DNA from 3 places in the Streptomyces sp. NBC_00045 genome. Region 2 is predicted to be linked to each of the others. Evidence: riboswitches for the same ligand, from Rfam matches in the RefSeq annotation. Region 2 holds a riboswitch; each other region holds the start of a gene.

Region 1 (9,665 bases), 2.6 Mb from region 2:
TCCGTACCGGGCTACGAGCTGGTCATCCCGTACGACCGGATCGGCATCTTCCTGCTGCTCGCCGGTGTGGTGGGCGTCCTGGCCGCCATGTGGCCCGCCCGCAGCGGCGCCCGGCTGAACATGCTGACCGCCATCAAGACCGAGTAGCGCGCACGGTTCGCAAGGACCCCGCAAGGGGGGAAGGGCCCCGGGGCGCGCGCCCCGGGGCCCTTCCCGCTGCCGTACGGGGTCACGCGCCCCAGGTGCGCAGCCGCAGCGGCAGCCCCGACCGGCCGGCGGCCGCGGGCTTCACCGCGAGGATCTGGTTGACGCCGAGCCGGCCGTGCTCGAAGCCCAGCGCCGAGGCCGCCATGTACAGCCTCCAGACCCGGGCCCGCCCCGGTGAGGTCAGCCGTACGGCCTGCTCCCAGTGCTCCTCCAGCCGCGCCACCCAGGCGCGCAGCGTCAGCGCGTAGTGCTCGCGCAGCGCCTCCACGTCGCGGACCTCGAACCCGACCCGTTCCAGCTCGCCCACCGTCGTGCCCAGCGGGGAGAGTTCGCCGTCGGGGAAGACGTAGGCGTCGATGAACTCGTCGATCCGGTAGGCCTCTTCGTCCGGCTCCGGCGGGCGCGCGATCTGGTGGTTGAGCAGCCGGCCTCCGGGGGCCAGCAGGGCGTGCAGGGTCCGGGCGTATTCGCGGTAGCGCTCGGCGCCGACGTGCTCGGCCATGCCGATGGACGAAATCGCGTCGTACGGGCCGTCCTTGACGTCCCGGTAGTCCTGGATCCGGATGTCGACCCGGTCGGCCAGGCCCTCTTCCGCGGCCCGCTTGCGGGCGTACACGGCCTGCTCGCGCGAGAGGGTGACGCCGGTGACGCGGACCCCGTACTCCCGGGCCGCGTGCAGCGCCATGGAGCCCCAGCCGCAGCCGACGTCGAGGAGCCGCTCGCCGGGCTGGAGGCCCAGCTTCCGGCAGACCAGGTCGAGTTTGTCCCGCTGGGCCTCCTCCAGGGTGGAGCCGGGGCTCCAGTAGGCGCAGGAGTACACCATCGAGGGACCGAGGACGTGCTCGTAGAACTCGTTGCCGACGTCGTAGTGGTGACTGATCGCCTGCCGGTCGCGGTACTTGCTGTGCGTCTGGCCGCCCCGGCGGGGGGCCTCCTCGGGCGGCGGTGCGGGCGCCGGCCACGGCCGGGCCAGGGCGACGAGGTCGCGCAGCGCGGCCCGGGCCTCCGGGTCGCGCAGCAGCGCGGTGGTCCCGGCGACGCCCGCGGCGCGCTCCGGCAGGCCCGGCAGGTACGGGCGCAGGGCGCGCAGCTTGCCGAGGCCCGAGCGGCGGACCGCCTGCGGGGCCTCGGGGACGTCGGCGGGTGCCCGCTCCCAGAGCAGGCCGGCCACCCGGTCGAGCAGTTCGAACAGGTCGCCTTCCACCGTCAGGTCGCCGGCCACCCAGGCCCGGGCCAGGCCCAGTTCACCCGGCCGCCACAGCACGCGGCGCAGGGCGCGGCGGTTGGCCAGCACCAGGGTGGGGCCGGCGGGCGGTCCGGCCTCGCTGCCGTCCCAGGCGCGGATCCGGACGGGCAGGGGGGCGCCCAGCAGGGTCTCGGCAAGAGCGGCCAGCCGCGGCGCGGCATCGGTCATCGTAGGCACCTCCGGAAACGATCCGACCCGACCCGACGGCCTACCCGTTTCCGGAGGCCCTCAACCGGGAGGGAACGCCGAAGGGGCCGCCCGCACCACGGATGGCGGGCGGCCCCTTCGGGGACGTGCTGGAGGAGTTGCCGGTCAGGCCCGGGTCAGGAGGCCTTGGCCTTCGCGGCGGGGGCTGCGGTGGCGGCCGGAGCCGGCGCCGGCTTGGCAGCCTCGTAGAACTCCTCGCGCGGGGTCTCCAGCGCGCCGAGGGAGACGACCTCGCGCTTGAGGAACATGGCGAGGGTCCAGTCGGCGAAGACGCGGATCTTGCGGTTCCAGGTCGGCATGGCCATGCCGTGGTAGCCACGGTGCATGTACCAGGCGAGCCGGCCCTTGAGCTTGATCTTCATCTTGCCCATGACGATCATCGCGACGCCCTTGTGGAGGCCGAGGCCCGCCACCGCACCCTTGTTGGAGTGGGCGTACTCGTGCTGCGGGAAGCCCCGCATGCCCGAGATGACGTTGTCGCCGAGGACCTTGGCCTGGCGCAGCGCGTGCTGGGCGTTCGGCGGGCACCAGGCGTTCTCGACACCGGCCTTGCGGGCGGCCATGTCCGGGACCTGGGCGTTGTCGCCCGCGGCCCAGATGTAGTCGCTGCCCTGGACCTGGAGGGTCGGGGCGGTGTCGACGTGGCCGCGCGGGCCCAGCGGCAGGCCGTAGCGGGCCAGCACCGGGTTGGGCTTGACGCCGGCGGTCCACACGAGGGTGTCGGAGTCGACCTCAAGGCCGTTCTTCAGCACCACGTGGCCGTCCACGCAGGAGTCCATCGAGGTGTTGAGGTAGATCTCGATGCCGCGCGACTCAAGGTGCTCCTTGCCCCAGGTGCCGAGCTTGGGCCCGACCTCGGGGAGGATCTTGTCGGCCGCGTCCACCAGGATGAAGCGCATGTCCTCGCGCTTGATGGTGGTGTAGTACTTCGCGGCGTCGCGGGCCATGTCCTCGACCTCACCGATGGTCTCCGCACCGGCGAAGCCGCCGCCGACGAAGACGAAGGTGAGGGCCTTGCGGCGGACGTTCTCGTCCGTCGTGGACTCGGCCTTGTCGAGCTGCTCAAGGACGTGGTTGCGCAGGCCGATGCCCTCTTCGACGCCCTTCATGCCGATGCCCTGTTCGGCGAGGCCGGGGATCGGGAAGGTGCGGGAGACGGCGCCGAGCGCGATCACCAGGTAGTCGAAAGGCAGCTCGTACGCCTCGCCGACGAGCGGCGTGACGACGGCGACCTTGCGGTCCTGGTCGATGCTGGTGACCCGGCCGGTGAGAACCTCTGCCTTGGGCAGCACGCGTCGCAGCGGGACGACGACGTGCCGAGGCGAGATGCTGCCTGCGGCCACTTCAGGGAGGAAGGGCTGGTAGGTCATGTACGAGCGCGGGTCGACGACCGTGACGGTCGCCTCGCCGTAGCGCATCTTCTTCATGATGCGCTTGGCTGCGTACAGGCCTACGTACCCACCTCCTACAACGAGGATCCTGGGACGCTCCGTGGTGCTCATGGAACGAGTATCCAGCACCCAAAGGGGTGCCGCTCGTGAGCCCCTTCACAAGGTGCCATGAGGCCTCTGCTACACTGCGCGGCCCACGTGACGGAGGTCATGGCGCGAAACGGGAACCAAGGTGTAACGGGAGTCGTTGTTCACCCGTCCTGAACTGGCCTCCAAGCCCGTAACCGGAGTAGACCACCGGGTTGGTGGATACCTACCGACTACACCGGAGTCGACGCCCGAATCGCACGAACGCCCGCATGAAAAGGGCCCGTGGGCCCCGGAAGCACCCCGAAGGACCCTTCCCGTGGCCCATCAGGCCTCTTTTCCTTGTGAAGAACTTCACGAACTTTCTGTGGAGGAGGGGACCTAAGACCCCCGTAAGGGCTTCCGAAGGTCCTCTGGACCCGCCCAAAACATGGCAGCGGCGCTCCGGTAGCCACCGGAGCGCCGCTGTTGGGGCGGGTAGGGGTCAGGATCGCAGGCGGTCGGCCTCGACCTCTTCGGCCGTCTTGATCGCGATTCCGTCGAGGATGTCGTGTTCCGAGACCACGACCTCCGCGGCTCCGGTCCGCTCCATGATCGCGAGGAGCACCAGGGCGCCCGCACCGATCACGTCCACCCGGCCCGGGTGCATCACCGGGATCGCCGCGCGTTCGGCGTGCGTGGCCGTCAGCATCCGCTCGCTGATCTCCCGCACCGTCGCGTACGGGATCCGCGCGTGGTGGATCTCCGAGGAGACGTACTCCGGCAGCCCGAGGGCGATCGCGGCGACCGTCGTCACCGAGCCTGCCAGGCCGACCAGCGTGCGCGCCTCGGCGAGCGGGACCGTCTGCTCGGCCAGGTCCAGCGCCGCCTCGATGTCGGCCCGTATGGCGGCGATCTGCTCCGCGGTCGGCGGGTCGGTGACCACCCCGTCCACGACCAGGTGCCGTTCGGTCATCCGGACGCAGCCCACGTCGACGGAACGGGCCGCCCGTACGTGCTCCTCGCCGACCACGAACTCGGTCGAGCCGCCGCCGATGTCCACCACCAGGAAGGGCTTCTCCAGGGGGGTCGCACCGGACGGGGCCTGGGGGAGGGTGGCGCCCGTCAGCTCCTTGGTGGCGCCGACGAAGGAGAACTCCGCCTCCTGGTCACCGGAGATCACCTCGGGCTCGACGCCCAGGATGGCGAAGACGCCCTGGACGAACTCGTCCCGGTTCTCGGCGTCGCGGGAGGCCGAAGTGGCCACGAACCGCACCCGCTCGGCACCGAACTCCTTGATCACCGCCGCGTACTCGCGGCACGCCGCGAAGGTCCGCTCCAGCGCCTCCGGGGCCAGCCGGCCCGTCTTGTCCACGCCCTGGCCCAGCCGGACGATCGTCATACGCCGGTCCAGTTCGACCAGCTCGCCCGTGGCGGGGTCGAAGTCCGCGACGAGCAGACGGATGGAGTTCGTACCGCAGTCGATGCCGGCGACCCGGGTCACGCGTCCGGTCCCTGCTGCTCCGCGGCCTCCGCGGTCTGCGCCTTCGGTGCGCACGGCGTGACGCAGGCGCCCTTGGCCCACCACTGCGGCAGCATCGCCAGGGCCTCGTCGCCGAACGGGTTCACGCCGGGTCCGGCCGCCAGCGAGTGGCCGACCAGCACGTGCAGGCACTTCACCCGGTCCGGCATCCCGCCGGCGCTCGGGAAGCCCTGGAGCACCTCGATGGCGTCGCGGCGGCGGATGTAGTCCTCGTGCGCGGCCTGGTAGGCGGCGGCGAGCTCGGGGTCCTCGGCGAGCCGGGCCTGCATCTCCTTCATCACGCCGTTGGCTTCCAGCGTGCCGATGGCGGAGGCCGCGCGCGGGCAGGTGAGGTAGTACAGCGTCGGGAAGGGCGTGCCGTCGGGGAGCCGCGGCGCGGTCTCCACCACGTCCGGCTGGCCGCAGGGGCAGCGGTGGGCGATGGCGCGCAGCCCGCGCGGCGGGCGGCCGAGCTGCTGCTGGAACGCTTCGATGTCCGCGTCGGTCGGCTCGGTCCGGTCGGTCTGGGGCGGGGGCGTCTGCATGCCTACAGGAAGTCTCTTCGTTCTCGTGGGTGGGTGCGGGTGCTCGTCACTCGCCGGGGCGGTCCGCCTTGTCGACGCCGTCCCAGACGTTCGAGTACCAGGGCCGGTCGGATCCGGCTGCTCCGGTGCGGTGCCGCTCGGCGGCCCCGGCCCCGGGGTCGGTCATGATGTAGCTGATCTCGCCCGGGCGGACGAAGTGCAGGTGCTTGCGCGCCTGCTGCTCCGCGTACGCGTTGTCCTGCCAGCGGGCCTTCTCGTCACGGAGGCGTTCGAGGCGCCGGCTCGCGGCCTCGGCGGCCCGCTGCTGCTGCGCGATCTCCGAACGCTGGGACACGTACTGACGCATCGGATACGCGAGGGCGACGACCAGCGTACAGAGGACGAGCACCAGCAGCGCGGCCCGGCCGGTGAGCCGGCTGCGGCGGACCTGGCGGCGCGTCTGCGAGCGGTAGACGTGGGCGGCGGTCCGCTCGCCGAGCTGCTTGAGCCTGGTCGCGGTGGAGAAGGTGGAGAACCGATCCCGGTTCCCGGCCATTGATCCCGCCTCCCCTATGTACGCGCTACGCAATACGTCCCCGCACACGGTACGGGACCGAGTGCGGGGACGTACGGAGGCGGGAAGGGCAAGAGCGTGATTGCCCCTTGCCGTGCCCGCCGGCAGCGCTTAGTTCGCGCGGAACCGCGGGAAGGCGGAGCGGCCGGCGTACACCGCGGCGTCGTCGAGGATCTCCTCGATGCGCAGCAGCTGGTTGTACTTGGCGACGCGGTCCGAGCGGGCCGGGGCGCCGGTCTTGATCTGGCCGCAGTTCACCGCGACGGCGAGGTCGGCGATGGTGACGTCCTCGGTCTCGCCGGAGCGGTGCGACATCATGCACTTGAAGCCGTTGCGCTGGGCCATCTCGACGGCGTCGAGGGTCTCGGTCAGCGAACCGATCTGGTTCACCTTCACGAGCAGGGCGTTCGCGGAGCCCTCCTCGATACCGCGGGCCAGGCGCTCGGGGTTGGTGACGAAGAGGTCGTCGCCGACGATCTGGACCTTGGCGCCCAGGCGGTCGGTGATGGTCTTCCAGCCGGCCCAGTCGTCCTCGAACAGCGGGTCCTCGATGGAGACGAGCGGGTACGCCTCGACGAGCTCGGCGTAGTAGTCGGTCATCTCGGCGGCCGAGCGGGACTGGCCCTCGAACTCGTACTTGCCGTCCTTGTAGAACTCGGACGCGGCGACGTCGAGCGCGAGCGCGATGTCCTTGCCCGGGGTGTAGCCGGCCTGCTTGATGGCCTCGATGATGAGGTCGAGCGCGGCGCGGTTGGACTCCAGGTTCGGGGCGAAGCCGCCCTCGTCGCCCAGGCCGGTGGAGAGGCCCTTGGTGTGCAGGACCTTCTTGAGGGTGTGGTAGACCTCGGCACCCCAGCGCAGCGCCTCGGAGAAGGACTCCGCGCCGATCGGGGCGATCATGAACTCCTGGATGTCCACGTTGGAGTCGGCGTGCGACCCACCGTTGAGGATGTTCATCATCGGAACGGGCAGCAGGTGCGCGTTCGGGCCGCCGAGGTAGCGGAAGAGCGGGAGGTCCGAGGCCTCGGACGCGGCGTGCGCGACGGCGAGGGACACGCCGAGGATGGCGTTGGCGCCGAGCGAGCCCTTGTTGTCGGTGGCGTCCAGGTCGAACATGGCCTGGTCGATCAGGCGCTGCTCGGTGGCGTCGTAGCCGACGAGCTCCGGGCCGATCTGCTCGATGACCGCGAGGACGGCCTTCTCGACACCCTTGCCCATGTAACGGTTGGGGTCACCGTCACGGAGCTCAATGGCCTCGAAGGCACCGGTGGAGGCACCGGACGGAACTGCAGCACGGCCGGTGCTGCCATCGTCGAGGCCCACCTCGACCTCGACCGTGGGGTTGCCTCGGGAGTCCAGGATTTCCCGGGCTACGACGACGTCGATGGACGGCACGAGCATCTCCTTCTGGGATGTGACGCTGGGTGTGCGGTGGCATGTCAGGCCGTGGGACGGCCTTGCCGACTAGAGCCTAACCGGCTCCGGGCATTCGGCCCGCCGACCGCCCGCCTCCTGGGACGAAAAAGGGCCCGAATACCCGCCTTCCAGGACATAGGGGCGCCGGATCGGGGCGGGAAAACACCGCCGCCCGGCGCGTGGGGGGAGTCGCGCCGGGCGGTGGGGATGTCGCGTGCCGTGCATGCTGCCGCGATTGTTACGGCAGGATTCAGCTGAGCTTCAGCATCTGACCCGGGAAGATCAGGTCTGCGTCCGAGACGATGTCCTTGTTGAGCTCGAAGAGCTTCTCCCAGCCGCCCTTGACGCCGTTGGCCTCGGCGATGGTGCCCAGGGTGTCGCCGGACTTGACCTCGTACGAGCCGTTGCCGGTCTTGATGACCGGGGCCTCGGCGCGCTCGGAGCGGGTCGTCGGAGCCGGAGCCTCGGAGCGCTTCGTCGTCTCCTTCTTCGGCTCGGTCTTCTTCGGCTGGGTCTTCTTGGTCTCGGTCTTCGTCTCCGTCTTCTTCGGGGTGTCGGTCGTACCACCACCGCTGTAGGAGGAGTTGGAGAGACCCTTGCCGCAGACCGGCCAGGCGCCCTTGCCCTGGCCCTTGAGGACCTTCTCGGCGACGGCTATCTGCTGCGACTTGGAAGCCTGGTTGGCCTGCGAGGCGTAGGCCTTGCCGCCGTACGCGGCCCAGGTGGAGGACGAGAACTGCAGGCCGCCGTAGTAGCCGTTGCCGGTGTTGATGGCCCAGTTGCCGCCGGACTCGCACTGGGCGACGCGGTCCCACTCGGAGCCGGTGGCGGCGGAGGCCGAACCGGCCGCCATCAGGGGCGCGGCGACCGCGACACCGGCGACGCCGGCGAGCGTGACGATGCGGGTGGTCCGTTCGATGGCCGTGGCGCGGCGGTGCTTGCCCTTGCCGGAAAGCAGCATGGAGTTCTCCTCACCGACGCCTACGAGGTGAGCTGTCGGGTTCGGGCTGATGAGTGCCCGGCCGTGCATGGCGCACGACTTAACCCCTAGCCGTTTCCGTGGCCGTCTCTCAACGGCCGGTCCCGGCGCCTACCTTGGTTCCCCCGCTCCTGCCTTCGGCGCTTTACGCGACGACTGTTCCCCCCGTCCGCCGGCAGGATTCGGCGATGCGGTCGAAGGAGCCCGCGGTGGCGGGCGACTCAGAAGGTAGACAGGTCTCTCCCCGATGTTCAACGAGGAACACCGGGGAGAAACGGGCCCTACTTGCGCTCCCTTTAAGGGCGTTTGCGCAGGTGAGGAGCGGGTTTGCGGAAGACGGCAGACGGGACACGCCAGTTGACCGGAAGAGACACATGTCTCACTTGCAGATAGCGGACATTCCACTCTTTCCGGGTGCCCGAAGTGCCGTTATTACTAACTTAGATCCAGATTCTGACCGGGCTTGATCAGATCGGCGTCCTTGCCGATGACCTGCTCATTGGCCGCGTAGAGCGCGTTCCAGCCGCCCTTGACCTTCCTGGCGGTCGCGATGGTGGCCAGGCTGTCGCCCTCCTGGACGGTGTACGAGGGGTTCGACGCCGCGGCAGAGGTGACGGGAACCTCAACGGCGGGCGTACCACGGTGCTTGCCGTTGCCGGAGGTGTCCGGGATGCCGGCCGGGTCGGTGGAGGCACCCGGGGCGCCGGGGGCCGCGGGGGCGGTGGGGTCGGCCCCGGGGGTGATCGGAGCGGTCGGGTCCGCCGGGTGGGCCGGAGCGGTCGGAGTTCCCGGCGCGGTGGGCGTCGTCGGGGCCGTGGGGGTGCCCGGGGTGGTGGTCGGGTCGCCCGGGAGCACCGGGACGGTCGGCGACGTGGACGGCGCGTCCGGATCGGGCATGACGGGCAGTCCGCTGCTCGGCGCGAGCGGCGCGGGCGGAAGCGTGAAGTCGGGGGCCGGAGCCGGGGTCGGGGCGCCGAAGTCCGTCGCCTTCGCGCCGGAGCCGCCCTTCGGGACCGAGTTGTCGGGGCGCGAGGCGCTGGGGGCGACGGGACCGAGCGTGCCGGGCAGGCCGGGGTCCACGGCCGCCGCGGGGGACTGCCGGGTCAGTCCTGCCGACTCCGAGCACTGCCCCCAGGCCTGGGGGCCCTGGGTACCCAGCACGCGTTCGGCGACGGCGATCTGCTGCGAACGGCTGGCGAGGTCAGGGCGCTCGGCGAACTCCTGGCCGCCCGAGGCGTTCCACTGCTCCTGCGTGAACGAAAGTCCGCCGTACGACCCGCTGCCGAAGTTCGCGCTCCAGGAACCGCCGCTCTCGCATTCGGCGACCTTGTCCCACGTGGAGGTGTCGGCCGCGCTCGCGCTGGTGGCGGCGAGCAGCGGCAGTGCCAGCGCGGAGCCGGTGACTCCGGCGGTGACGACTATCGCGGGTACCTGGCGGGGGCGTCTGTGGCGGCCGTTCCCGGAACGCATGAGCTGCACCTTTCGCATAACGACTGGGTAACGGCAGAACCTAGCCTTCTTGGCATGCAAGTC
Region 2 (9,665 bases):
CTCGTCGAAGGGGACGTCCACCATGCCGTGGTCGGCGGTCACGTACAGCGTGGTGCGGGGCGGGAGTTGCTCGGCGAGCCGCTGCACGAGCCGGTCGACGCACATCAGCTGGCCTCGCCAGGCGTCGGAGTTCACGCCGTGCCGGTGGCCGGCTCCGTCGAGCTCGCTGTAGTACGTGTACACCAGCGAGCGGTCGCCGGCGGCGAGGCGCTGCGCCGCGAGGTCCATCCGCTCCTCACCGGTCATCCGGCCGAGGAAGGTGCCGCCGCTCAGCGCGATCTTGGTGAGCGGGGTGGTCTGGAACGCGGGCGAGGACACCTGCGCCGTCGCCACCCCCGCCTTGTCGGCCTGCTGGAAGACGGTCGGGTACGGCTGCCAGGGCTTCGGCGGCGTCCAGGGGTGCCAGCGGAGCTGGTTCATCAGTTCGCCGGTGGCCGGATTGCGCACGGTGTAGCCGGGCAGGCCATGTCGGGCGGGGGGCAGGCCGGTGCCGACGGAGGCCAGCGAGGTGGCGGTGGTCGCCGGGAAGCCCGCGGTGATCGGGCGGCCGGTGCCGCCGCGCGAGCTGCCGAGGAGGGAGGTGAGGTACGGGGCCTCGTCCGGGTGGGCCTTGATCTGCTCCCAGCCCATGCCATCGACCAGGAACACGCAGTTCCGGTCGGCCGGGGTGAGCTCGGCGATGGCGGAGGTGTACCCGGGCACGCCCTGGCCGGCCACCAGGGTCGGCAGCAGATCGGCGAGCGAGCCGGTGCCGTACTCCGGGACGGGGGCGCCGGACAGGTCCAGCAGCTCCGGCTCGTCCCAGTTCGACGGTGCGGAGTAGGACATCAGCGGGCAGGGGCGGAAGCCGCCGCCGTGGCCTCGGACAGGGCCTGCGCGAAGACGAGGGTCTGGCGGACCGCCTCGGGGCCGTCGCCGGCCTCGCTGACGCGCAGGCTGAGGTCGTCGGCGGTGGAGTTGCCGGTGTAGCCGTGGTCGGAGTCGCAGTTCGGATCGCCGCAGGCGGCGGGCTCCAGGTCGATGCGGGAGACCGCGCCCCAGCCGATGGTCAGGACGACCTCGCGGGGCAGGGTGCCGGGGGTGTACGACTCGGGGTTGGCGACGACGCGGCTGAGCACCACGGAGGAGATCGCGCCGATCTTGACCGACTCGGTGGAGGTGGTCGCATACGGGGACGGCGACCCGGCGTCGGCGGCCTGCTCGTCGGTGTGGCTCACGATGAAGCGGTTCCCGGTCAGGACCAGGACGGTCACGTGCCGGCGCACCTCGTTGGAGTCGAAGGTCGTCTCCTGGTGGACCAGGTACGACGAGATCGGCTCGCCGCCCACCGCGGCCTCCACGGCCTCGGCCACGAGGGCCGGGTAGTAGCCGCTGCGCTCGATCGCCGTGCGCAGCCCCTGGGTCGTCGTACCGGATTTCGCCATGGGGTCCATCCTAAGGCCCGTCCGGGGCGCGCCGGGCGCCCCGGGACCGGCTCAGTAGCTGGGGAGTGTCCGGGGACCGAGATCGGTGCGGGCCGGCGGGTGCGCCACCCGGACGGTGGCGCTCAGCACGGAGAGGCCCTCGGTGGCGACGACGACGGGTTCGAGGGTGACGCCCACCACCTCGGGGTGGTCGTCGACGAGCCGGGACAGTCGCAGCAGGAGCTCTTCGAGGGCGGCGGTGTCGACGGGGTCGCTGCCGCGCCAGCCGAAGAGGAGGGGTGCGGCCCGGATGGACCGGATCAGCCCCGCGGCGTCCCGGTCGGTGGCCGGGACGAGGCGGTGGGCGGTGTCGCCGAGCAGCTCCGAGGCGACGCCGGCCAGCCCGAAGGAGAGGACGGCGCCCGCGGCGGGGTCGATGACGGACCGCACGACGGTGTCGACCCCGCGGGGCACCATGGCCTGGACGACGGGCAGCAGCTCGTCGGGCCTCCCGAGGAGGTCGGTGAGCTCCTCGTACGAGCGGCGCAGGTCGGCCTCGGTCGCGAGGTCGAGGCGTACGCCGCCGAGGTCCGCGCGGTGGCGCAGGTGCGGGGCCGTGGTCTTGAGGGCAACGGGGTAGCCCAGGGCCCGGGCGGCCCGGACCGCGTGGTCCGCAGTGGGCGCCGGCAGGGTGGGGAGCACCCGGATCCCGTAGTGGGCGAGCAGGGCGCCGGCGTCGGCTTCGGTGAGGGTGAGCACGCCGTCGCCGGCGTCCACCAGCAGGCCGGCGAGCCGGGCGGCGGCTGCGGCCTCGTCGATGTCCTCGTACTGGGGGACGTGACCGGAGTCGGCGTTGGCCCGCCGCCACTGCCCGTACCGGACGGCCTCGGCGACGGCCCTGACGGCCCGCTCGGCGGCCGGGTACGCCGGGATCCGCCCGTCCGGGGCCTCGCCGGAACCGGGGCCGTCGGCGCCCGGCCCGGCGTACGCGGTCGCGCCCGTCTCCCGCGCCCCGGGACGCGGGGGCAGCGCTCCCGCAAGCGGCGCCGCACCCGTGGAGCCGGGGCTCGCCGGTCCGGGCCGGGCTCCGGCTCCGGCTCCGGGCAGGACCCCCGTCGGGGACAGGGCGTCGACGAGCTCCGCCAGCTCCACGTGGACCAGGGCCACCGGCTTGCCGGGATGGCCGGCCACCGCGTCCCGCAGGGCCTCGGCCAGGTCGTCCTGCGGCTCCTGTTCGTTCACCCACGGGATCACCGTGACGATCACCGCGTCGTTCTCGGCGGAGGCCAGCGCCGCGCCCAGCGCCAGCCGGAAGCTTTCGGGCGTCGCCGCCGTCGTCAGGTCCAGCGGGACCGCGGGCCGCAGCCCCTGCGCGAGGCACGCGTCGTACGTGAGGACGCCCAGCGACTCCGAGTTCCCCAGGATCGCCACGCGCGGCCCGGCCGGCAGCGGCTGCGAGGCCAGGAGCAGCCCCACGTCCACCAGCTCGGTCACCGTGTCGACCCGGATCACCCCCGCTTGCCGCAGCAGTGCGGAGACCGTGGTGTCCGCCAGCCTGGTCCCGGGGACCACGTGTCCGGCGGGGGTGTGGCGGCCGGCGCCCCTCGCGACGACCACCGGCTTCACGGCCGCCGTGCGCCGCGCGAGCCGGGTGAACTTGCGCGGGTTGCCGAGGGTTTCGAGGTACATCAGCGCGACGTCGGTGGCTTCGTCCTCGTACCAGTACTGGAGGATGTCGTTCCCGGAGACGTCCGCCCGGTTGCCCGCCGAGACGAAGGACGACAGCCCCGCGCCCCGCCGCAGCAGTGCGGACAGCAGCGAGATGCCGATCGCCCCGGACTGGGTGAACAGTCCGATGCGGCCCCGGATCGGCGCGGGCGCCGGGGTCAGTGAGGCGTTGAGCCCGACCTCCGGGGCGGTGTTGATCACGCCGTACGCGTTCGGCCCGATCAGCCGCATCCCGTACGAGCGCACCTGGCGCACGAGTTCGCGCTGCCGGTCGAGCCCGGCCGCGCCGCTCTCCCCGTATCCGGCGGACAGCACCACGAGGCCCTGCACCCCGTGCTCCCCGCAGGCGGCCACTGCCTCGGGGACCCGCTCGGCCGGGACCGCGATCACCGCGAGGTCGACCGGGGCGTCGATGTCGCCGAGCGCGCGGTAGGCCCGTACCCCGTCCAGCAGGTCGGCGGTGGCGGCCTCGTTCACGGCGTAGAGGTGGCCGCGGAAACCGCTGTCGCGCAGGTTGCGCAGCGCGGCGGCGCCGACGCCCCCGCCGGAGCGGCTGACTCCGATCACGGCCACCGAGCCGGGGGCCAACAGCCGCTGCACGGAGCGGGCCTCGGCGCGCTGCTCGCGGGCCCGCTGCACGGCCAGGGACTCGGCGGTGGGTTCGAGGTCGAGGGTGAGGTGGACGGAGCCCTCCTCGAAGCTGCGCTTCTGCTGGTAGCCGGCGTCCGTGAACACCTTGATCATCTTGTTGTTGGCGGGGAGCACCTCTGCCGCGAACCGCCGGATGCCCCGCTCCCGGGCGACCGCGCCGATGTGTTCGAGGAGCGCGGAGGCGACCCCGCGGCCCTGGTGGGCGTCCTGTACGAGGAAGGCGACCTCGGCCTCGTCGGCGGGGGCGGTGGCGGGCCGGCCGTCGGGGCCGATCCGGTCGTAGCGGACGGTGCCGATGAACTCCTCGCCGACGGTCGCCGCGAGGCCGACCCGGTCCACGTAGTCGTGGTGCGTGAAGCGGTGCACGTCGCGGTCGGAGAGCCGGGGGTAGGGGGCGAAGAAGCGGTAGTACTTCGACTCGTCGGAGACCTGCTCGTAGAAGCTGACCAGCCGGCCCGCGTCCTCGGTGGTGATGGGCCGGATCCGGGCGGTGCCGCCGTCGCGCAGGACGACGTCCGCTTCCCAGTGGGCCGGGTACGAGGGGTCCGACGGGGTGGTCATGCGGCGATCTTAAGGCCAGGACCGGCCGAACGGCTCCTGCGCGGCGCACGCGGCAAGCAGGGTCAAACCAGTGCAAGCTGGGGTAGGTCGAACGGCAGAGGATCCGCGCCGGAGGCCGGTCGGAGCATTCGGGGCGTCGTGAGAGACTGGTCTAGACAACCCGTAAGAACCTGAAGGGCATCACCATGGCAGAGCGCCGCGTCAACGTCGGATGGGCCGAGGGCCTGCACGCTCGTCCCGCCTCGATCTTCGTCCGTGCGACGACCGCTTCCGGCGTCCCGGTGACCATCGCCAAGGCCGACGGGAACCCCGTCAACGCCGCGTCCATGCTCGCGGTGCTGGGCCTGGGTGCGCAGGGCGGAGAGGAGATCGTCCTCGCGTCCGACGCCGAGGGCGCCGAAGTGGCGCTGGACCGCCTCGCGAAGCTGGTCGCCGAGGGCCTCGAAGAGCTCCCCGAGACCGTCTGACCCTTCGGGTTCGCCCGGGCACGACACGAGACGAAGCCGCGGCCGCCGGTATTCCGGCGGCCGCGGCTTCGTCGTATTCGGCAATTCACATCGTCCGCGTAGGACGACAGTCAAAGCGCCATGAATTCAGCCGACGCCTCCGAAACTAATACGCCTCTTTTGTTAATACGGACCGCTCGCCGTGTTTACGGCATGTTGCGAAGTCCTCACCCGCAGCCGGTGCACCCGCGCCGCGCGGTCCGCGTGGACGGCCGTCAGCGCCCGCGCCCGCTCGGCGTCCCCGCGCGCGACCGCGTCCACGATCGCCCCGTGCTCGGCCCAGGACTCCACGGGCCGCGCCGGCGCCTCCACCACGTACATCCAGGCGACCTTGTGCCGCATCTGCGTGAGCAGCGTGATCAGCCCCGGACTGCCCGAGGCCTGGGCGAGGGTCTCGTGGAACCAGCCGCCCAGCGACCGCAGATCCTCCCCCTGCCCCTGCCTGGCCCGCTCCTGGCCCAGCCTGACCAGCCCGCGCAGCACCTTGAGGTGTGCTTCGGTGCGCCGCCGGGCGGCCCGGGCCGCGGCCAGGGGCTCCAGCAGCATCCGCAGTTCCAGGAGATCGACCGCCTCCTGTTCGGTGGGCTCGGCGACGCAGGCGCCCGCATGCCGGCGGGAGGTGACGAACCCCTCGGACTCCAAGGTCCGCAGCGCCTCGCGGACCGGGACGCGGGAGACCCCGTACCGGCGGGCCAGCAGTTCCTCGGTCAGCCTGCCGCCCGGCGCGAAGACCCCGGAGACGATGTCGTCACGGATCGCCGTGCATACCGCGTGCGCAGGAATACGCAAGACCGGACCTCCGCCTATTTCCGACTGCCGACGTCATTTTGCCGCGACCGTGTTGCGATCGTGTTGCGATCGTATCGGGACTCTATTGCAACACGCGATATTTTCCGAGTGCGGGCGGAAATCGGGGATATTTACAGCCACAACGCGAAGGCCCCGGCTCGGGGAGCCGGGGCCTTCGGTCGAGTGCTGCGGGTCAGACGTCGACGCCGTGGCTGCGCAGGTACGCGACCGGGTCGATGTCCGAGCCGTACTGGGCGCCGGTGCGGGCCTCGAAGTGCAGGTGCGGGCCGCTGGAGTTGCCGGTCGAGCCCGACAGGCCGATCTGCTGGCCCGGGGTGACCTGCTCGCCGACGGAAACGTTCAGCGAGGTCATGTGGCCGTACTGCGTGTAGGTGCCGTCGTTGTGCTTGATGACGACGTTGTTGCCGTACGCGCCGCCCCAGCCGGCTTCGACGACGGTTCCGGCGCCCACCGCGTGCACCGAGGTGCCGGAGGCCGCGTGGAAGTCGATGCCGGTGTGGCTGCCGGAGGACCACATGCCGCCACCCGCGTGCCACTGGGTGCTGATGTAGGACCCGTCGACGGGGGCGACGAAGGTGTTGAGGCGCTTGCGCTCCTCCTCGCGGGCGGCGCGCTCGGCGGCCTCGCGCTCGGCCTTCGCCTTGTCCTCGGCCTTCTGCTTGGCCTCGGCGGCACGGGCCTTCGCGTCGGCCTCGGCCTTCGCCTTGGCGGCGGCGGCATCGGCGGCGTTCTGCTGCGCCTCGGCCTGGGCCTCGATCTCGCCCGCGAGGTCCTCGGCGGTGACCACGGCGTTCAGACCGGTGTCCTCCATGGAGGGGGCCTTGTCGGACGCGGCGAACGCCGGTCCGGCGAGGGAGCCGACGACACCGGTGGTGGCGAGGGCGGCGATGCCGGCGTAGCCGGCGGTCTTGCGGCTCAGACGGCTGGAACCACGGTGCTTACCGGCGGCACGACTGCCAAACGCCATGAAGGGGTTGATCCTTTCCTTCCTTCTCGCCTACCGGGTTAGCTGACGGGTTCGGAGCAGGAAGGTCTCCTACGGGCCCCCTCTGACGAGGCGGTCCGATTCACCCCAGGGACACATGTGGGTCCCCGGCTCCCCAGGCTCGCGCCTGACGGGGACTCGGCGATCGCTGCCCGGTGCCGCGGATGCGGCGCGTACAACTGACGGACAGCACGGCCGACGCTAGGCGGATCATCAGTCAATCGCCAAACAGACGCGCCTTTTTGTTGCGTACGCCACACCCCATACAAGCAACCTCTCCACTAAACAGACAAAAGGGGCCCCGGTGGACAAGCCACCGGAGCCCCTTGAGATGTCCGTCAGTTGGTGACGACGGTGACCTCACCGATCCCCAGCGCCCGCACCGGCGCCTCGATCTGCGAAGCGTCACCCACCAGGACGGTGACCAGGCGGTCCATCGGGAAGGCGGCCAGAACGGCCGAAGTCGCCTCCACCGTGCCCGTTTGGGCCAGCTGTGCGTACAACCGCGCCTGGTAGTCGTCCGGAAGCTCCTGCTCGACCTGGTCGGCGAGCGTGCCGGCGACGGCCGCGGCCGTCTCGAACTTCAGCGGGGCCACGCCCACCAAGTTCTGCACCGCCACGTCCCGTTCGGCGTCGGTCAAGCCGCCCTCCGCGAGGGTGCGGAGCACCTTCCAGAGGTCTTCGAGCGCCGGGCCGGTGTTGGGGGTGTCCACCGAGCCGCTGATGGCGAGCATCGAGGCGCCCTTGCCGTCCGCGGTGGACCGCAGCACCTGGCCGAAGGCGCGCACTCCGTACGTGTAGCCCTTCTCCTCGCGCAGCACCTTGTCCAGGCGCGAGGTGAGCGTGCCGCCCAGGCAGTACGTGCCGAGCACCTGCGCCGCCCAGACCCGCTCGTGCCGGTCCGGCCCGATCCGGCCGATGAGCAGCTGCGTCTGGACCGCGCCGGGCCGGTCCACGATGACCACGCGGCCCGTGTCGTCCGCGGTCACCGGCGGCACCGGGAGCGCCTCGGCGGAGTTGCCGGTCCAGGTTCCCAGGGTGTCCCCCAGGACGGCGTCCAGGTCGATGCCGGTCAGGTCGCCGACGACGACCGCGGTGGCCGTGGCGGGGCGTACGTGGGCCTCGTAGAAGGCGCGTACGGCCGCGGAGTCGATCCGGGCGACCGTCTCCTCGGTGCCCTGGCGCGGCCGGGACATCCGCAGGGTCGACGGGAAGAGCTGCCGGGAGAGCTCCTTGGCGGCGCGGCGCTGCGGGTTCGCCAGCTCGTGCGGGATCTCGTCGAGCCGGTTGCGCACCAGCCGGTCGACCTCGGCGTCGGCGAAGGCCGGGGCGCGCAGCGCCTCCGCGAGCAGGCCCAGTGCCTTGTGCAGGCGGGAGGCCGGGACCTCCAGCGAGACCCGCAGGCCCGGGTGGTCGGCGTGCGCGTCGAGGGTGGCGCCGCAGCGCTCCAGCTCGGCCGCGAACTCCTCGGCCGAGTGCTTGTCGGTGCCCTCGGACAGCGCGCGGGCCATGATGGTCGCCACGCCGTCCAGGCCCTGGGGCTCGGCGTCCAGCGGGGCGGCGAGGTTGACCTCGACGGCGACGACCTGCTGGCCGGGCCGGTGGCAGCGCAGCACGGTCAGGCCGTTGGGCAGCGCGCCCCGCTCGGGGGCCGGGAAGGCCCACGGCCTGGCCTGGCCCGCCTGCGGCTGCGGGTGGAAGGTCATCGTGACGGCTGCGGTGTCGCTCACTGCTCCGCCCCTTCGTTCTCGTCGTTCTCGTCGGCCGCGTCGGCGTCGGCCCCTGCCGGGAGCGGCTCGTACACCAGCACCGCCCGGTTGTCGGGGCGCAGTCGCGCCGCGGCCACGGCCTGCACCTCCTCGGCGGTGATGTCGAGGACGCGCCCGACCGCGGTCAGGGCCAGCTGCGGATCGCCGAACAGCACCGCGAAGCGGCACAGTTCGTCGGCGCGGCCGGCCACCGTGCTCAGCCGGTCCAGCCACTCGCGCTCCAGCTGCGCCTGCGCGCGCTCCATCTCCTCGGCCGTCGGGCCCTCGGCGGCGAACCGCGCGAGCTCCTCGTCGACGGCGGCCTCGATGGCGGGCACCTCGACCCCGCTGGAGGTCTTCACGTCCAGCCAGCCCAGCGAGGGCGCACCGGCGAGCCGCAGCATGCCGAAGCCGGCCGCGACGGCGCTCTGGTCACGGCGTACCAGGCGGTTGTGCAGCCGGGAGGACTCGCCGCCGCCCAGGACGGTCAGCGCCACGTCGGCGGCGTCGCACTCACGGGTGCCGTCGTGCGGGAGCCGGTAGGCGGCCATCAGCGCGCGGGCCGGGACCTCCTCGACGATCTCCTCGCGCAGCTGCTCGCCCATGATCTCGGGCAGCGCGCCGTCGCGCGGCGGCTGCTTGCCGTCGTGCCCGGGGATGGAGCCGAAGTACTTCTCGACCCAGGCGAGCGTCTGCTCGGGGTCGATGTCGCCGACGACCGACAGCACCGCGTTGTTGGGCGCGTAGTACGTACGGAAGAAGGCGCGGGCGTCCTCCAGGGAGGCCGCGTCCAGGTCGGCCATGGAGCCGATCGGGGTGTGGTGGTACGGGTGGCCCTCGGGGTACGCCAGGGCGGTCAGCTTCTCGAACGCCGTGCCGTACGGGACGTTGTCGTACCGCTGGCGGCGCTCGTTCTTGACGACGTCGCGCTGGTTCTCCATGGACTCGTCGTCCAGGGCGGTGAGCAGCGAGCCCATCCGGTCCGCTTCCAGCCACAGCGCGAGCTCCAGCTGGTGGGCCGGCATGGTCTCGAAGTAGTTGGTGCGCTCGAAGCTCGTGGTGCCGTTGAGCGAACCGCCGGCACCCTGGACCAGCTCGAAGTGCCCGTTGCCGGGTACGCTCGCCGAGCCCTGGAACATCAGGTGCTCGAAGAGGTGAGCCAGACCGGTCCGCCCCTTGACTTCGTGGCGCGAGCCGACGTCGTACCAGAGGCAGACCGCGGCGACCGGGGTCAGGTGATCCTCGGAGAGCACCACGCGCAGGCCGTTGGCCA
Region 3 (9,665 bases), 840 kb from region 2:
CCGGTACCCCCGGCACCGGTCCGGATGACCACATGCCCGACCCGGGCGTATGGGGTGCCGTCCGATTCCACCCGGACGAGCCCGCCGGTACGGCGCAGCCGCGCGGGTCGGCCGGGACGGCCGGGAGCCCGCCGGACACCGCACGGGGGGCGCAGGAGGCCGCCGCGCGGGCGACCCGGCACCTGCTGGCGCGCCAGGACGCGGCCGGGTGGTGGAAGGGCGACCTGGAGACCAACGTCACCATGGACGCCGAGGACCTGCTGCTGCGCCAGTTCCTCGGGATCGGTGACGAGGCCACCACGCAGGCCGCCGCCCTGTTCATCCGCGGCGAGCAGGCCGCGGACGGCACCTGGGCCACCTTCCACGGCGGGCCGCCCGAACTCTCCGCCACCATCGAGGCGTACGTCGCCCTGCGGCTCGCCGGGGACGCACCCGACGCCCCGCACATGGCCCGCGCCTCGGCCTGGATCCGGGCCCACGGCGGGATCGCCGCCGCCCGCGTCTTCACCCGGATCTGGCTGGCCCTCTTCGGCTGGTGGAGCTGGGACCACCTGCCCGAACTCCCGCCCGAGCTGGTGTTCTTGCCGCCGTGGGTGCCGCTGAACATCTACGACTTCGGCTGCTGGGCCCGCCAGACCATCGTCCCGCTGACCGTGGTCTCCGCAAAGCGCCCCGTCCGCCCGGCCCCGTTCGCCCTCGACGAGCTGCACACCGACGCACGGCGCCCGTACCCCGCCGTCCGCCCGGCCCCGCTGGCCAGTTGGGAAGGCGTCTTCCGGCGGATGGACAAGGCCCTGCACGTCTACCGCCGGTTCGCACCGCGCCGGCTGCGCAAGGCCGCGATGGACACCGCCGCCCGCTGGATCATCGAGCGCCAGGAGAACGACGGTTGCTGGGGCGGGATCCAGCCCCCCGCCGTGTACTCCGTCATCGCCCTGCACCTGCTCGGGTACGACCTGCAGCACCCGGTGATGCGGGCCGGCCTGGAGTCCCTGGACCGCTTCGCGGTGTGGCGCGAGGACGGCGCCCGGATGATCGAGGCCTGCCAGTCCCCGGTCTGGGACACCTGCCTCGCCGCCATCGCCCTGGCCGACGCGGGCCTGCCGCCCGACCACCCGGCCCTGGTGAAGGCCGCCGACTGGATGCTCGGCGAGGAGATCGTCCGCACCGGCGACTGGGCGGTGCGCCGGCCCGGACTCGCCCCCGGCGGCTGGGCGTTCGAGTTCCACAACGACACCTACCCCGACATCGACGACACCGCCGAAGTGGTCCTCGCCCTGCGCCGGATCCGGCACCCGGAGCCGGCCAAGGTCGAGGCGGCCATCGCCCGCGGGGTCTCCTGGAACCTCGGCATGCAGTCCGGGAACGGCGCCTGGGGCGCCTTCGACGCCGACAACACCAGCCCGTTCCCGAACAGGCTGCCGTTCTGCGACTTCGGCGAGGTCATCGACCCGCCGTCGGCCGACGTCACCGCCCACGTGGTGGAGATGCTCGCGGTCGAGGGAAAGGCGGCCGACCCGCGGACCCGCCGCGGCATCGCCTGGCTGCTCGCCGAACAGGAGCCCACCGGCGCCTGGTTCGGCCGTTGGGGCACCAACTACGTGTACGGCACCGGGTCGGTGGTCCCGGCCCTGACCGCCGCGGGCTTCGCCCCGGCGCATCCCGCGATCCGGCGGGCCGTGCGCTGGCTGGAATCCGTACAGAACGAGGACGGGGGGTGGGGCGAGGACCAGCGCTCCTACAAGGACCCGGCGTGGGCGGGAAAGGGGGCCTCGACCCCCTCCCAGACCGCCTGGGCGCTGATGGCGCTGCTCTCGGCGGGGGAGCGCTACGGCGAGGCCGTCGAGCGCGGCATCGCGTACCTGGTGGAGACCCAGCGCGAGGACGGCACCTGGGACGAGCCGTACTTCACCGGCACCGGCTTTCCCTGGGACTTCTCCATCAACTACCACCTGTACCGGCAGGTGTTCCCGCTCACCGCGCTCGGCCGCTACCTGTACGGGGAACCCTTCGCGGCGGGGGAGCCCCGATGACCGACGACCGGGCCGCCGGGCCCGAACCGCCCGCCCCGCTGCTGGTCGCCTGCGCCCTGCGCATCGAGCAGGCGGCCCTGCGCAGCGGCGGCGGCCGGGGCGCGGGGCGCCCGGAGCCGGGCTACAGCGTCCTGCGCACCGGCATGGGCCCGCGCGCCGCCGAACGCGCTGTCGGCCGGACGCTCGCCGAGCCGGGGCTGCGCCGCGCCCCCGTCCTCGCCACCGGGTTCTGCGCCGGGCTGGTCCCCGGCATGAGCCCCGGCGACCTCGTCGTCGCCGAGGAGACCCGAGATCCGCGGGGCACCGTCGTGTGCGACGGCACCGCCCTGCTCGCCGAGGCACTGGCCCGGGCCGCTCCGGGCCGGACCGTGCACACCGGCGCACTGACCGGATCCGACCACGTCGTCCGCGGCCAGGAGCGCTCCCAGCTGCGCGCCACCGGCGCCATCGCGGTCGACATGGAGTCCGCGGCCACCTTGTGGACCGCCGCCCGGGCCGCCGAAAGTGGCTGGAACCGTCCGGTTGCGGCCGTCCGGGTGATCGTGGACGCTCCGGAGCATGAGCTCGTCCGCATCGGCACGTTCCGCGGTGGAATATCGGCCTTCCGCGTACTGCGTGCCGTACTGCCCGCGTTTCATGACTGGCACCGTTCTTTGTTGCTCCCCAGGAGGTGAGCCAGATGGCCATGCCACTGCGACAGTCCATCAGGGTCGGGACGTATCTTCTCGAACAGAAGCTCCGCAAGCGTGAGAAGTTCCCGCTGATCGTCGAGCTGGAACCGCTCTACGCCTGCAATCTGGCCTGTGAGGGGTGCGGGAAGATCCAGCACCCGGCAGGCGTGCTCAAGCAGCGCATGCCGGTCGCCCAGGCCGTCGGCGCCGTCCTGGAATCCGGCGCGCCGATGGTGTCCATCGCGGGCGGCGAGCCGCTGATGCACCCGCAGATCGACGAGATCGTCCGGCAGTTGGTGGCCCGGCGGAAGTACGTGTTCCTCTGCACGAACGCGATGCTGCTGCGCAAGAAGATCGAGAAGTTCACCCCGTCGCCGTACTTCGCCTTCGCCGTGCACATCGACGGGCTGCGCGAACGCCACGACGAGTCGGTCGCCAAGGAAGGCGTCTTCGACGAGGCGGTGGCCGCCATCAAGGAGGCGAAGAGGCGCGGTTTCCGGGTCACCACCAACTCCACCTTCTTCAACACCGACACCCCGCAGACGATCATCGAGGTGCTCAACTACCTCAACGACGACCTCAAGGTCGACGAAATGATGATCTCGCCCGCCTACGCCTACGAAAAGGCACCCGACCAGGAGCACTTCCTCGGAGTCGAGCAGACCAGGGAACTCTTCAAGAAGGCCTTCGCGGGCGGAAACCGGCGTCGCTGGCGGCTCAACCACTCGCCGCTCTTCCTCGATTTCCTGGAAGGCAAGGTGGATTTCCCCTGCACCGCCTGGGCCATTCCGAATTACTCCCTCTTCGGCTGGCAGCGCCCCTGCTATCTGATGAGCGACGGCTACGTACCGACGTACCGGGAGCTGATCGAGGACACCGACTGGAGCAAGTACGGCCGCGGAAAGGACCCGCGCTGCGCGAACTGCATGGCGCACTGCGGCTACGAGCCGACCGCCGTCCTCGCCACCATGGGCTCCCTCAAGGAATCCCTGCGCGCGGCCCGGGAGACCATCGGCGGCAACCGGGACGCGTCGGCATGACGTCCGCGTCGGGAGGGGGCGGGGGAGCCGACCGGGGCAGCGGGTTCGACCTAGGCGCCCTGCTGGCCGAGCGCGGCGCGGAGCGGTACGAGCTGCACGCGCGGCACCTCAACCACCAGCTGCCCCGGATGCTGCACACGATCGGCTTCGACAAGGTCTACGTACGGGCCGAAGGCGCGCACTTCTGGGACGCCGAGGGCAACGACTACCTGGACATGCTGGCCGGGTTCGGCGTGATGGGCCTGGGGCGGCACCACCCGGTGGTCCGGCGTGCCCTGCACGACGTCCTGGACGCGCAGCTCGCCGATCTGACCCGCTTCGACTGCCAGCCGCTGCCCGGGCTGCTCGCGGAGAAACTGCTCTCGTACAGCCCGCACCTGGACCGGGTCTTCTTCGGCAACAGCGGCACCGAGGCCGTGGAGACCGCCCTGAAGTTCGCCCGGTACGCCACCGGGCGGCCCAGGATCCTCTACTGCGACCACGCCTTCCACGGCCTGACCACGGGCTCCCTGTCCGTGAACGGGGAGGGCGGCTTCCGGGACGGCTTCGCGCCGCTGCTGCCCGATACGAAGGTCGCCCTCGGGGACCTGGCCGGCCTGGAGCGGGAACTGCGGCGGGGCGACGTCGCGGCGTTCGTCGTCGAGCCGATCCAGGGCAAGGGCGTGCTGGCGGCCCCGCCCGGCTTCCTGCGCGCGGCGCAGGAGCTGCTGCACCGGCACAAGGCGCTACTGATCGCGGACGAGGTGCAGACGGGCCTCGGCCGGACCGGCGATTTCTACGCGTACCAGCACGAGCCGGGCGTGGAACCGGACCTGGTCTGCGTGGCCAAGGCGCTGTCGGGCGGCTACGTGCCGGTCGGTGCGACCCTCGGCAAGGACTGGATCTTCAAGAAGGTCTACTCGTCCATGGACCGGGTGCTGGTGCACTCCGCGAGCTTCGGATCCAATGCGCAGGCGATGGCGGCCGGGCTGGCGGTGCTCTCCGTCATGGAGGACGAGTCGGTGGTCGCGAACGCGCGCGCGACGGGCGACTTGCTGCGCGGCCGGCTTGCCGCCCTCGTGGACGAGTACGAACTGCTCCACGAGGTGCGGGGGCGGGGCCTGATGATCGGTATCGAGTTCGGGCGGCCGTCCTCGCTGGGGCTGCGCAGCCGGTGGACCGTGCTCCAGGCGGCCCGCAAGGGGCTTTTCGCGCAGATGGTCGTGGTGCCGCTGCTACAGAAGCACCGGATCTTGACCCAGGTGTCGGGGGACCATCTGGAGGTCATCAAGCTGATCCCGCCGCTGATCGTGGACGAGGCGGACGTCGACCGGTTTGTCACGGCCTTCCGCGAGGTCATGGACGAGGCGCACGGCGGGGGCTCGCTGATGTGGGACTTCGGCAGGACGCTGGTGAAGCAGGCCGTCGGCGGCGGCTGACGGCCTGCTCCGCAGGACGCGACCTAGCGGTCGAGCAGCCGGTCCCGGAGTCGGTCGAGGGTCTCGGGCGCGAGCCCGAGGCCTTCGGCGAGGTACCGGTCGACCCCGCCCCAGTGGCCGTCGATGGTCTCGAACGCCGCCGTCAGGTACTCGGCGCGGGCGTCGAAGAGCGGCGCGAGCAGCTCCATCACCTCGGGCGCGCGGGCTTCGGGCGCGTCGCTGCCGCGGCGCACCCGGTAGCGGCGGTGCGGGGCGTTGGACTCCAGGTAGTCCGCCACGATCGCCTCGCGCTCGACGCCCAGCGCGAGCAGGGTGACGGCGATCGACAGGCCGGCCCGGTCCTTTCCGGCCGCACAGTGCATGAGCGCCGGAACGCTGTCCTCGGCGAGGGCGTGGACGACCCGGCCGTGCTCGGCGGTGCGGTGCTCGACCATCGAACGGTACGAGTTGGCCATCCGGGCGGCGGCCTTTCCGTCGCCGAGCAGTCCGCGGAGCTGCCCGACGCCACCGTCGCGGACCATCTTCCAGAATTCCTTGCCGTCGGCCGGATCCGACAGCGGAATGTTGACGTTCCGGACGCCGGGGAGCTCGACGTCGAGCCCTTCCAGGGCGTGGTCGGCGCCGTTGCGGAAGTCGAAGATGGTGTGCAGGCCGAGCGAAGCGAGGAATTCTGCATCGGTTTCGGTGGCATGCGCCAGATGTCCGCTACGGAATAGTTTTCCCGGCTTGACCCGTCGTCCGTCGGTGGTCGGCAGGCCGCCCACATCGCGGAAGTTGCGCACTCCGGCCAGCTCCGGCTCCGGTACGGGCTCGGTCCGCGGGGGCTGGGGTATCTGCTGGGTCACGGGAACTCCTCCGCGTCGTCGTGGGGTGTCCGAATTGCACTAGTTGGGGCCAACTTGCCATAACCGGAGGCGAGATCGGGCGCAGCCCCGTGAGCCAGATCATACGGTGACCGTGAGTGCCTGATCACCAAAGCCGAAAGGCCCGGCCGGGGCGGTTGTTGACGGCGAGGAATGGACGGAGGGTGACCGGAATTCCGTCGGGCCCCTCACCCTGTTAATGCGTCAGGAAATTCGCGGCTTGTTCCGTGTGGCCGAACTCGATTACCTTCGCGATCGATCCGGATGGACCGCCGAATCCTGCCGCCGTCCGGATACCGCACCCGACTATTCACGCGCGCGGCAGGAGCGGGGGAACCAGGTAAGCCGCTGTTTCCGATCTTCGTATCGGCGCAGCTAGGGGTGAAGCCGTACATGTTCCGCTCATGTGCGGCCGGACATCTCCAGTCCCAACCCGACAGCTCACCTCGCAGGCGACGGAGAGGAATTCGCCATGCCTGCAAAGGGTAAGCACCGCCGTCCCAAGTCCCGTTCCGTGGCACGCGGTTTCGCCGTCGCGGGCACTGGCGGTGCGGCCCTCGCGCTGCCGCTGCTGGGTGCCGCCGGCGCCCACGCGGCCGGTGCCCCTGCCGCCGCACCCGCCACGGCCCCGGTGCAGGCCCCGCAGGCTCCCGCGGCGCTCCGGGCCGCGCCGGCCGCCGCCGTGCAGGCCGCGCCGGCCGTCTACACCGTCGTGCCGGGCGACTACCTTTCCAAGATCGCCCAGGACCGCCACCTCACGGGCGGCTGGCAGCAGCTGTACGCCGACAACCGCGAGGCCGTCGGCGCCGACCCGTCGCTGATCCGCCCCGGGCTGAAGCTGACCCTCGGTGCGAAGGGCGAGGCGGCTCCGGTCGAGAAGCCCGCCCGGACCCCGGCGGAGCGGTCCTCGGCCAAGCAGTCCTCGGACGCGGCCCCCGCCCCCGCCGCGGCGGCCGCGGCCGCCCCCGCCGCTGCTCCCGCGCCCGCCGAGAAGAACACCGCCGCCAAGTCCGCCGCCGGCACGGTCAGTGCCGCCGGGTTCGTCGCACCCGTCGGCAGCACCGGGATCTCCACCCAGTACAAGACCCCCGGCGCCATGTGGTCCAGCGGCTACCACACCGGTGTCGACTTCATCGCGAGCTCCGGCACCACCGTCCGCGCCGTCGGCGCCGGCACCGTGGTCTCCGCCGGCTGGGGCGGCGCGTACGGCAACGAGGTCGTCATCCGGCACGCGGACGGCAAGTACTCGCAGTACGGCCACCTGTCCCAGCTGTCCGTCTCGGTCGGCCAGAGCGTCACGGCCGGCCAGACGATCGGCCTGTCCGGCTCCACCGGCAACTCCACCGGCCCGCACCTGCACTTCGAGATCCGCACCGGGCCGTCCTACGGCTCGGACATCGACCCGCTGGCCTACCTCCGCTCCAAGGGCGTGAGCATCTGACGGCTCGCGCCGTCGGAAGGCAGCTGGACGCGTGAGGCCGGGACCCGAGGGGGGTCCCGGCCTCACGCGCTGTTATTCCGTACCGAACGGGTGGTAAAGATCACGGTCCGTCAACCCCTTCCTACGGTGGCGTAGGTCACGTGTCGGGGTGAAGGATGTGGTCTCGTGGCAGCGACGAAGACGACACTCAAGACCATCGGCTCGTACGCGGCGATCGGGGACAGCTTCACCGAGGGTGTGGGGGACCCGGGGCCCGGGGAGACCTTTCTCGGCTGGGCGGACCGGCTGGCCGTACTCCTGGCCGATCAGCGCGAAGAACACGATTTCCGGTACGCGAACCTGGCCGTGCGGGGGCGCCTCCTCGACCAGATCGTGGCCGAACAGGTCCCCCGGGCCAAGGAGCTCGCACCGGACCTGGTGAGCTTCTGTGCGGGCGGCAACGACATCATCCGACCCGGCAGCGACCCGGACGACGTGGCGGAGCGGTTCGAGGCGGCCGTCGCCGACCTCACCGGGGCCGTCGGCCAGGTCATGATCACTACGGGCTTCGACACCCGCGGCGTACCGGTCCTCAAACACCTCCGGGGCAAGGTGGCGACGTACAGCGCGCACGTGCGCGCCATCGCCGACCGCTACGACTGCCCGGTGCTCGACCTCTGGTCGCTGAAGTCCGTACAGGACCGGCGCGCCTGGGACTTCGACCGGCTGCACCTCTCGCCGGAGGGGCACACCCGGGTCGCGCTGCGCGCCGCCCAGGTGCTGGGGCTGGAGGTGCCGGCCGACCCCGACCAGCCGTGGCCCCCGCAACAGCCGCGCGGCTCGGTGGACGTGACCCGGGACAACATCCAGTGGGCGCGGGAGCACCTGGTGCCGTGGATCGGACGGCGGCTGCGCGGGGAGTCCTCCGGGGACCACGTGGAGGCGAAGCGTCCGGACCTGCTGCCGCTGTAGCCCGGCGGGTGACGGTCGCGGCAGAGCCCGGGGGAAGAGGCCGGGGGGAGACCGGGGCGGGCTGCAAGAGGGGGAGGGGACGGGAGCCGGAAGGCGGGGTGCGAGGCCGGGGGCGCGCGGCGGAATCCTTCGGCGCCGGTGCGCGTTGGGATGGTGATAGACCGGTGTCACGTACGCACGGCATCACGACCATCCGCCCCACCCTCCCAGGAGGCGCTTTGACCGGCTCCCGTCCCCTGCGTCCACGGTTGCGCGCCCTGCGGCCCGAAGCCTTCGGCGCGGACCCCTCCGGCGCGCGCCTGGAGCGGATTCTCCGCTCGCCGAACTTCGCCGACGGCGTGTTCCAGAACCCCGTCGGGGCCCGGACCAGGCCCTCCGGCTCCATGCTGGAGTTCGCCAAGATCTACTTCCACAAGGAGCAGCGGATCAGGCGCAACCCGGGCGCTCCGATCCCGGTCTACTCGACGACGCTCGCCGAGCTGGCGAAGCCACCGGTCAGCGGGCTGCGCCTGACCTGGATGGGGCACTCCGGCGTACTCGCGGAGATCGACGGGCGGCGGGTGCTGTTCGACCCGGTGTGGGGTGAGCGCTGCTCGCCCTTCCCGTTCGCCGGACCCAAGCGGCTGCATCCCGTCCCCGTACCGCTGGCCTCGCTGGGGCCGGTCGACGCCGTGGTGATCTCGCACGACCACTACGACCACCTCGACCTGCCGACCATCAAGCAGCTGGCCGGCACGGACACGGTCTTCGCGGTACCGCTCGGCGTCGGCGCCCACCTGGAGCGCTGGGGCGTCCCGCCGGACCGATTGCGCGAGCTCGATTGGAACGAGGGCACCAAGATCGCGGGGCTCTTGCTGACGGCGACCCCGGCGCGGCACTTCTGCGGGCGCGGCCTGCGCAACACGCAGAACACCCTGTGGGCCTCGTGGGTCGTCGCGGGCGACGAGCACCGGATCTTCCACAGTGGTGACACCGGCTACTTCCCCGGCTTCGGGGAGATCGGCGCCGAGCACGGCCCCTTCGACGCCACGATGATCCAGGTCGGCGCGTACTCGGAGTACTGGCCCGACATCCACATGACCCCGGAGGAGGGCATGCGCGCCCACCTCGACCTCCAGGGCGGCATCCCGCACGGCACGATGCTGCCGATCCACTGGGGCACCTTCAACCTGGCCCCGCACCCGTGGGACGAGCCCGGCGAAGGCACCGTGGCCGCCGCCGAGGCCACCGGGGCGGCGATCGCGCTGC

What was found. Region 2 has a riboswitch for cyclic di-AMP ahead of OHA65_RS28010 (M23 family metallopeptidase). Riboswitches for the same ligand answer to the same signal wherever they lie in the genome.
Region 1: linked by a shared signal. The riboswitch ahead of OHA65_RS15770 (transglycosylase family protein) and the one ahead of OHA65_RS28010 (M23 family metallopeptidase) in region 2 are both predicted to bind cyclic di-AMP.
Region 3: linked by a shared signal. The riboswitch ahead of OHA65_RS31615 (LysM peptidoglycan-binding domain-containing M23 family metallopeptidase) and the one ahead of OHA65_RS28010 (M23 family metallopeptidase) in region 2 are both predicted to bind cyclic di-AMP.

Annotation. Positions count from the first base shown of each region.
Region 1 is NZ_CP108271.1:3,376,359-3,386,023, forward strand. Features, by position in the region: gene OHA65_RS15735 (FtsX-like permease family protein) at 1-147, shown strand, start outside; gene OHA65_RS15740 (cyclopropane-fatty-acyl-phospholipid synthase family protein) at 230-1,621, opposite strand; gene OHA65_RS15745 (NAD(P)/FAD-dependent oxidoreductase) at 1,777-3,162, opposite strand; gene OHA65_RS15750 (Ppx/GppA phosphatase family protein) at 3,623-4,621, opposite strand; gene OHA65_RS15755 (DUF501 domain-containing protein) at 4,618-5,184, opposite strand; gene OHA65_RS15760 (septum formation initiator family protein) at 5,231-5,719, opposite strand; gene eno (phosphopyruvate hydratase) at 5,849-7,138, opposite strand; gene OHA65_RS15770 (transglycosylase family protein) at 7,404-8,114, opposite strand; cyclic di-AMP (ydaO/yuaA leader) riboswitch at 8,117-8,285, opposite strand; gene OHA65_RS15775 (transglycosylase family protein) at 8,568-9,602, opposite strand.
Region 2 is NZ_CP108271.1:5,969,461-5,979,125, reverse strand. Features, by position in the region: gene OHA65_RS28035 (alkaline phosphatase family protein) at 1-828, opposite strand, end outside; gene OHA65_RS28030 (DUF5998 family protein) at 828-1,424, opposite strand; gene OHA65_RS28025 (GNAT family N-acetyltransferase) at 1,476-4,343, opposite strand; gene OHA65_RS28020 (HPr family phosphocarrier protein) at 4,529-4,810, shown strand; gene OHA65_RS28015 (GntR family transcriptional regulator) at 4,973-5,638, opposite strand; gene OHA65_RS28010 (M23 family metallopeptidase) at 5,832-6,626, opposite strand; cyclic di-AMP (ydaO/yuaA leader) riboswitch at 6,639-6,798, opposite strand; gene OHA65_RS28005 (pitrilysin family protein) at 6,983-8,350, opposite strand; gene OHA65_RS28000 (pitrilysin family protein) at 8,371-9,665, opposite strand, start outside.
Region 3 is NZ_CP108271.1:6,812,394-6,822,058, forward strand. Features, by position in the region: gene shc (squalene--hopene cyclase) at 1-2,033, shown strand, start outside; gene OHA65_RS31595 (1-hydroxy-2-methyl-2-butenyl 4-diphosphate reductase) at 2,030-2,707, shown strand; gene hpnH (adenosyl-hopene transferase HpnH) at 2,713-3,744, shown strand; gene OHA65_RS31605 (aspartate aminotransferase family protein) at 3,741-5,162, shown strand; gene OHA65_RS31610 (tyrosine-protein phosphatase) at 5,186-6,007, opposite strand; cyclic di-AMP (ydaO/yuaA leader) riboswitch at 6,286-6,493, shown strand; gene OHA65_RS31615 (LysM peptidoglycan-binding domain-containing M23 family metallopeptidase) at 6,498-7,466, shown strand; gene OHA65_RS31620 (SGNH/GDSL hydrolase family protein) at 7,632-8,417, shown strand; gene OHA65_RS31625 (MBL fold metallo-hydrolase) at 8,636-9,665, shown strand, end outside.